Regions from separate parts of the Janthinobacterium sp. HH106 genome, predicted to be linked through region 1. Evidence: predicted binding sites of a transcription regulator. Region 1 holds the regulator's gene; the other holds the start of a gene.
The links. Region 1 encodes FNR, which switches genes on or off when oxygen is low (the NO sensors DNR and NnrR bind a similar motif). Its sites were predicted from a motif close to TTGATNNNNATCAA; they were not measured.

Region 1 (3,906 bases):
TGTTGGCCACGAAATCGCTCTTCGCGCGGTTGGCCGCCTCGGCCCGGTCGCGCTCCTGTTCCAGCTCCGCCGCGCGCGATTCGAGCTCCTGCTGCAAGCGGTCGCGCTCGCTCATCAGGCCGTTGAACGCTTCCGTCAGCTCGCCGATCTCGTCGCGCTGCTGCACGGGCACGGGAGTGAAACGGCTGCCGCTGGTGCGCAGCGCCTGCAGGGTGTCGCGCAGGCGCACCAGCGGCGAGAGCAGGCGCACGGTGACCCAGCCCAGCACGGCTGCGGCCAGCAGCGAGGCGAGGATGCTCCACAGCACCAACCGGTACAGCACGCCGTCGAACGGTTCGAAGGCGTCGTCGAGGGGCAGCGAGGCGGCCAGCAGCCAATTTACGGATTTCAGGCGCTTGAAGCTGTTGACGGCCGTGATGCCGCGGCTGTTGGTGCTGACCATGGTGCCTTCGCCATCGTCCTTCAGCAGCCGGGTGGTCGTCAGGTTGGCGTTCGGCAGGCGCGGCTGCAGCAAACGGCTGGTGTCGGGATGCAGCACATAGCGCGGCACGGCGCCGCGCGTGAGGACGAAGTAATAGCCGCTCTTGCCGATCTTTTCTGAGCGCAACCTCCCCAGCAGGTTATCCTTGTACAGGCGCAGCACGCCGATCACCACGCCGGCCACCTGGCCATCGGCGCCCAGCACGGGCGCGACCATCTGCACGATGGGCATGCCGCTCGATTTGCCCAGCATCGGCTCGGTGATCATGGGCTGGCGCGTGCGCAGCACGGTCTGGAAATACTCGCGCTCGGCGACGTTGATGCCGGCGCGCCCCGCCACTTCCGGCATGTCGGCCACGACGGCGCCGTGCGCGTCGAGCACCAGCACGTCGTCGAACAGCACCAGCATCGAGCGGCGCGAATAGTATTCGCGCAATTGGGCGGGCTGGGCGATCAGTTCCGGCGGCTGCTGCCGGGCCGTCAGGGTGACGATCTGCAGCAGCATGCCCAGCTTGTCGTCGAGCTCGGCGGCGGTGCGGCTGATCAGGGACGACTGCTGGCTCAACAGTACCTTGGTGAAATCGTCGCGCATGTGCTGCACCTGGATCATGGTGACCAGCGCGATCATGGCGATCGAGGTCAGGCTGGTGGCCAGCGCGACTTTTGCTTTGATGCCGAGAGGCTTCATGATTTCCTTTTCAGTACCGGGCGGCACAGGCGGCAGATAATGCTGTCAGGAATTTTCCTATCAATACCCCAGCTTGGCAAGCGCCGCCACGCAAATTGCCCTCTCCGCATGGGCTTTTGACGATGTTGCCATATAATTAAAGTCGGAACGTCGTTTATTCAGCGAAATTGCGGTGAAATTGGCACACGGCAACCCTGTATGCAGTAAACTTGTTGTTGCATTTTCTAAAAGGTACCGACATGACTGAAGCGCTACTCACTCCAACCTCGCCCACAGTGACCGTGGAAGCGTTGCGTGCGCGATGCTCGACCTGCAGCATGCATCAATTGTGTCTGCCGATGGGCCTCGACGTGGGCGACATGGACAGACTGGACCAGATCATCGGCCGCCGCCGCAAGATCGTGCGCGGCGCTTCGCTGTTCCGCATCGGCGACTCGTTCCAGAACCTGTATGCGATCCGTCTGGGCCACTTCAAGACCTACCAGATCAATCCGGGCGGCGAAGAGCAGGTGACGGGTTTCCAGATGGCGGGCGAACTGCTGGGCATGGACGCCATCAGCGCCGACCGTCACCACTGTAATGCGGTGGCGCTGGAAGACAGTGAAGTGTGTGAAATCCCGTTTTCCAGCCTGGAACAATTGCTGGGCAATATGCCGACCCTGCTGCGCCATTTCCACCGCATGATGAGCCAGGAAATCACGCGCGAGCAAAGTGTCATGCTGTTGCTGGGCAACATGCAGGCGACGCAGCGTTTTGCCGCCTTTATCGTCAACCTGGCGTCGCGCTATGAAGCGCGCGGCTATTCGGCCAGCAAATTTCAGTTGCGCATGTCGCGCGAGGAAATCGGCAACTACCTGGGCCTGACCATCGAAAGCGTCAGCCGTTTATTGTCGAAATTCAAGAAGGAAGGCTGGCTGCGCGTTTCCAACCGCGAGATCGAGATCTTGCAGCCGGCCAAGTTAAAAGCTATTACAGCCGGCACCGACGTCTGCAAGTAACAGCACCGTCAAAACCTGCTGCGCGTCGTGCTTTGCGGCCTGCGATGCTCGCTGTGCTATAGCACAGCTGTGCTTCTCAGCCACAAATCACTGCCGCTCGCTACGGTTTTTTCCCGGCGCTGTACGTTATAGCTCTTCATCCGCGTGCAGCGCGATGCTGCGTTGCACGGGCCAGGTCCAGATGCCGGACAGGCGCCACTCGCGTTTGTCGTTTTCCACCAGCACTTGCCAGCGGCTGCGCTCGAGCATCGGCAGCGCCACGGAAAAATTGCCGGCCGCATCGGGCTGCACCAGCAGCTTGATATCCTTTTCCGGCAGGGTCGCATGCGCCAGGTGCAGCTGCAAAGGCCCCTGGTACGCCTTGCCGAAGCTGTGCACGGAGCCGCTCAGGCGCGCTGCAGCGACGTCATACGACAGGGTCGTATCCATGGCCAGGTCGCTGGCGATCGTGTCGCGCTTCAAATCCTGGTTGATCGCCTTGCCCTGCTTGTAATAGTCGCCCACCACCAGCGCATCGGGCTGCGTAAACGCGATATAGCCCATGAAGCTGCCGACGACCACGGACAGGCCGGGACCGATCATCAGCAGCCATGGCCAGCGATGCTTGTACCAGGGGGCAACGGGAGGTTGCAGTTTCAGACTGTCGGACATGGTATTTCTCCTGTGTTTCTGGTATACGGCCAGCCCCCATGCGGGGACCGGCCTTCCTGCATTAGCGCGGCACGATGAACACCGCGCTTTCGCGCACGTGCAGCGACGGGTCGTCCAGCGAGTGCAATTCGATCGCAATCTTGTTCGAGCCCTTCTCGCCGACGCCGTGCGGCACGCGCAGGCGGATCGGCCAGCCCAGCGTTTCCGTCGGCTGCAAGGTCACTTCGTCGCGCGTCAGCAAGGTCAGGCCCGGCAAGCCGGATGCGCTGATTTTGAAATGCTGGCTTTGCTCCGAGGTGTTCATGATCTGCAGACGATAGACGTTTTCGATCATGCCGTCTTCCACCTCGCGTCCCATCGAACCGCGGTCGCGGATCACGTCCATTTTCAGGGGCGTGCGCAGGGCCAGCGACGTACACACGGCGATGATGATCAGGGCCAGGATGGACGTGTAGATCAGCACGCGCGGGCGCATGGCGCGCTGGCGGATCTGCTTCGAATTGAAGTTGTTTTCCATCGCATGGTCGGTGCTGTAGCGTATCAGGCCACGCGGCCGCTCGACCTTGTCCATCACGGTATTGCAGGCATCGACGCAGGCGGCGCAGCCGATGCATTCATACTGCAGGCCGTTGCGGATATCGATACCGGTCGGACACACCTGCACGCACAGGGTGCAATCGATGCAGTCGCCCAGCTTGTCGTTGTTGCCGGCCTTCTTGCTCATGGCGCCGCGTGGTTCGCCGCGCTTGGCATCGTAGGTGATGATCAGGGTGTCCTGGTCGAACATGGCGCTCTGGAAGCGCGCGTAGGGGCACATGTATTTGCACACCTGCTCGCGCAGCCAGCCCGCGTTGCCGTAGGTTGCCAGGCTGTAGAACAAGACCCAGAACCATTCCCAGGGACCGAAATTGAGGGTGGTCACCTCGCGCGCCAGTTCCTTGATCGGCGTGAAGTAGCCGACAAAGGTAAAGCCCGTCCACAGGGCGATGGCGCCCCATACCAGGTGCTTGGCCGTCTTCTTGAACGCCTTGCGCACGGAGGGGCCCTGCTTGTCGAGGGCCATGCGCGCGCTGCGCGTGCCCTCGATGC
Region 2 (3,906 bases), on a different contig from region 1:
GCTGGACAATTGCGCGCTGGCGCCGCAGCGCCTGCGCGGCCTCACCCGGCGCGAAGCGGAAGAGCGGGCGCTGGCCCTGCTGGAGCGCGTGGGCCTGGCGCACAAGGCGCGCGCCATGCCGGCGGCCTTGTCGGGCGGGCAGCAGCAGCGGGTGGCGATTGCCCGCGCGCTGGCCATGCAGCCGCCGCTGATGCTGTTCGACGAGCCGACGAGCGCGCTGGACCCGGAAATGGTGGGCGAGGTGCTGCAAGTGATGCGCGACCTGGCGCACGGCGGCATGACGATGGTGTGCGTGACGCACGAAATGGGTTTCGCGCGCGAAGTGGCGGACCGCGTCTGGTTCATGGACCACGGGCAAGTGCTGGAACGGGCCGCGCCCGAGGAGTTCTTTGCGCGGCCGCAGCATGTGCGCGCACAGCAATTCCTGTCCGATATCCGCAGCCCATATGGGGGACCGGCCTGAGGATTTCTGGGCTGTGTGCGCAAGCGAACGGTATCTTGGCGTTCTCCGGCGCACGCTATCGGAGTGGCGCACGGGGCGCCCGCAGCCGACCAGGAGGGCCGTATCATGTCACGCATCATCGCAGGTCATTTTCAGTTGCAGGAGCAGATAGACGCCGCGCGCGCCGCCCTGAACCAGGCGGGTTTTCCTGACAGCCGCATCAGCGCCTTCTTTGTCAACCAGCCGGGCCAGCATGATTTGCATGCGCTCGGCGGCGACCGCGACGTCTCGCCGGGCGCCAAGGAGACGCCGGAAGGCGTGGTCGAGGGCGTGGCCGTCGGTGCCGCCGTCGGTGCCGGCATCGGCGCTGCCACCACGCTGGCGACGGGGCCGCTGGGGCCGGTGGTGGGCGCGCTGGTGGGCGCCCATGTGGGCTCACTCTACAGTTTTAACAAGATGAAGGAGGCGGGCGAGCCCGAGAAACATGGCGAAAACCACCGCCAGCCGCGCCATCCGGGCATGCTGATCGCCGTGGCGCTGGGCGGCCTCGAAGAGCGCGAACGGGCGCTCGAGACACTGCACCGGCTGGGCGCCGAGCATATCGAGGAAGCGGAAGGCACGATCGCCAATGGCGACTGGCATGACTTCGATCCGCTCAGCATTCCCGTGCTGGTGGCGTGAATCAACGCCTCTGTGGTGCCATATGCATAAATTCCGCGCTGCACGAAATTTAGGTATGATCCTTGTTAGTATGAGTAATTATTGGTAAACAATGCCGACAGGGATAGTTTCCGCGCGCCCGAAGTGACACTGGACCAAGGTGACTGCCCGTAGTACTTGCCTCGCATGCTAACGAGTATGGATAGGAGGGCGCGTCATGACACAGGCATGGTTCATTCTGACACGGGCCGATGGGCGCGACATCTGCGCGCCCTCACCGGCACAGCTGGCCGATGCGCTGGCCGAGGTGTACCGCGGCGGCGCCGTCACGCCGGATGGCAGCCCGGCCGCCGTCTTGTTGCGCTTTGGCTACGACGATGGCTTGATGTATCAGGTCGAAGTCGCTAGCGGAGGCGAAGTCACTTTCGAGGAATGGTCGGACCGCGATTGCGAAATTGCCCTGGCCAGTCCGCGCCACATGTCGGCCCTGCCGCAGGACGACGCGCTGCAGCTGTGGCAGTGGCTGGCGCAGCGCCAGGTGGCGAAGATCCGCAGCCAGCCCTGGCAGGGCGGCTAGCCCGACCGTTTTAGCAAAGGCCTAGTGCGCCATCAGCACGGGGATCGTCATGCTCTGCAGAATCGTGCGCGTGACGCCACCGAGGATGGTTTCGCGCAGGCGCGAATGGCCATACGCTCCCATCACCAGCAAGTCGACCGACAGGTCGGCGGCCTGCGACAGCAGCGCCTCGCCGATATCGCCGCGCCGCACGCCACCCCCATCGAGCAAATGCAGCCGCGCTTCCACGCCGTGGCGCGCCAGGTAGTGCACCAGTTCCGCGCCCGGCTGTTCGCCGTGCTCGGCCGCATGCACCTGGGCGTCGAAGATGGCCACGTGGACTTGCCCGGCGCGCTGCAGCAGGGGAAGGGCGGCGGTCACGGCGCGGCTTGCTTCCTTGCTGGCGTTCCAGGAAATGAGCACATTGCGCGCCGCTGCCGGCGGCGCCAGCAGGGGCAGCGGCGGCGCATACGGCACGATCAGCACGGGCCGGCCCGAATGCAGCAGCACATAGGCGGGAAAGTCGCGCATCACGGACGGCGATTTATCCTTGGCATTGTATTGGCTGATGACGACCAGGTCCGCATAGCGGGCAAGCAGGCTGATGCCGCCCGCCGCCTCGTCGTCGAGCACGCGCTGTTCGAATGAGGCGACGCCGGCCGCGCGCACCTGCTGTTCGAAACCGTCGAGGGCGCGCGTGGCGCGGTCGCGCAGGAAATTCAGATGCAAGCTCAGGTTCGGGTCCGCATCGAGGTCGGGCTGGTGCTGGTACAGCAGGCGCGACACGCCCGTCAGCGCCACGCCCGTCAGGTGGCCGCCGCACGCCTGGGCGATGCTGGCCGCCGCTTCGATGCGGGCGGCGCGCCCGGCGCTGTCGTCGATGTGGAGCAATACGGTCTTGTACGTCATGGCCTGTCCTCTCGCTGTGCAGTAGCGGCCATTCTGGCACAGTCCGGGGCGCCGGCCGCGCACGACTGCACCAGGCTGGGCACTTGATCTGGCGCAAGGCTGGCAATAAAAACTGCTCCTACACTTGATGCCACGCAGAACAACCATAACAAGCGGGGAGAGACAGTCATGAAGGAACAAAAGGTAGCGCTGGTCACGGGCGGCATGGGCGGCCTGGGCACGGCCTTGTGCCGGCGCCTGCATGCGGCGGGCTTTGCCGTCGTGGCGGCGCATACGCCGGGCAACACGCGGGTGGAAAGCTGGCTCGACGAGCAGCAGGCGCAGCAGTATTATTTTCACCCGCTGGCCCTTGACGTGACGGACTTTGCTGCCTGCAGCGAAGCCGTCGGCAAGGTGCTGGCGCAGTTCGGCCGCATCGATGTGCTGGTCAATAACGCCGGCATCACGCGCGACCAGAGCATGCGCAAGATGGAGTTGCCGCACTGGTCCGAGGTGATGCGGACCAATCTCGACAGCCTGTTCAACATGAGCAAGCAGGTGCTGGAACCCATGCTGGAAAAGAAATGGGGACGCATCATCAATATCTCGTCCGTCAATGGCCAGAAGGGCGCGTTTGGCCAGTGCAACTACGCGGCCGCCAAGGCCGGTGTGCATGGCTTCAGCAAGGCGCTGGCGCTGGAAGTGGCGCGCCACGGCATCACCGTCAACACCGTGTCGCCCGGCTACCTGCGCACGCAGATGGTGACGGCCGTGCCGGCCGATATCCTGGAAACGAAGATCCTGCCGCAAATCCCCCTGGGCCGCCTGGGCGAGCCGGACGAGGTGGCGGCCCTGGTCGCTTACCTGGCGTCCGACGAGGCGGCATTCGTCACGGGCGCAAACATCGCCATCAATGGCGGACAGCACATGAGTTAGGTAAGCGTACAGCTTGCATAGAGGCAATGGCAGTAGAGGAGACCCATCCACCCAGCCGGCGCATAGACGCTGGCGGAGGACGGCAGGCAGCATGGTAATTACGCTGGAAAACAGGGGGCAGGGCAGCGATGCCTTGCCCTTTGTTGTCGTGCCGCCGTTAAGCTAGGGTCATGGTATGGCGCGCCGTGCCTTTTCCAGCCGCGTCTGGCAATCGATGCACAGGCGCGCTTCGGGGCGGGCGTTCAGGCGCGACAGGCCGATGGCTTCGCCGCAGTTGTCGCACAGGCCGTAGCTGCCGTCGGCAAACTTCGCCAGCGCGTGCTTGATGATGGCCAGTTGCGCCTGATTGTGCTCGGCCGCTTCGCTGACGAGGGCGTTCAAGGTGCGCACGCTGGCGTTGTCGGCCGGCGAGGCTTCGATTTCA

Region 2: the regulator FNR is predicted to act here: its motif matches at 2,651-2,664, upstream of JAB8_RS21390 (universal stress protein).

The regions. Positions count from the first base shown of each region.
Region 1 is NZ_LRIC01000012.1:133,029-136,934, forward strand. Features, by position in the region: gene JAB8_RS06675 (response regulator) at 1-1,168, opposite strand, end outside; gene fnr (fumarate/nitrate reduction transcriptional regulator Fnr) at 1,408-2,166, shown strand; gene JAB8_RS06685 (FixH family protein) at 2,293-2,817, opposite strand; gene ccoG (cytochrome c oxidase accessory protein CcoG) at 2,879-3,906, opposite strand, start outside.
Region 2 is NZ_LRIC01000056.1:95,672-99,577, reverse strand. Features, by position in the region: gene JAB8_RS21405 (amino acid ABC transporter ATP-binding protein) at 1-463, shown strand, start outside; gene JAB8_RS21400 (glycine zipper domain-containing protein) at 569-1,123, shown strand; gene JAB8_RS21395 (hypothetical protein) at 1,320-1,679, shown strand; gene JAB8_RS21390 (universal stress protein) at 1,701-2,567, opposite strand; gene phbB (acetoacetyl-CoA reductase) at 2,736-3,482, shown strand; gene JAB8_RS21380 (TraR/DksA family transcriptional regulator) at 3,651-3,906, opposite strand, start outside.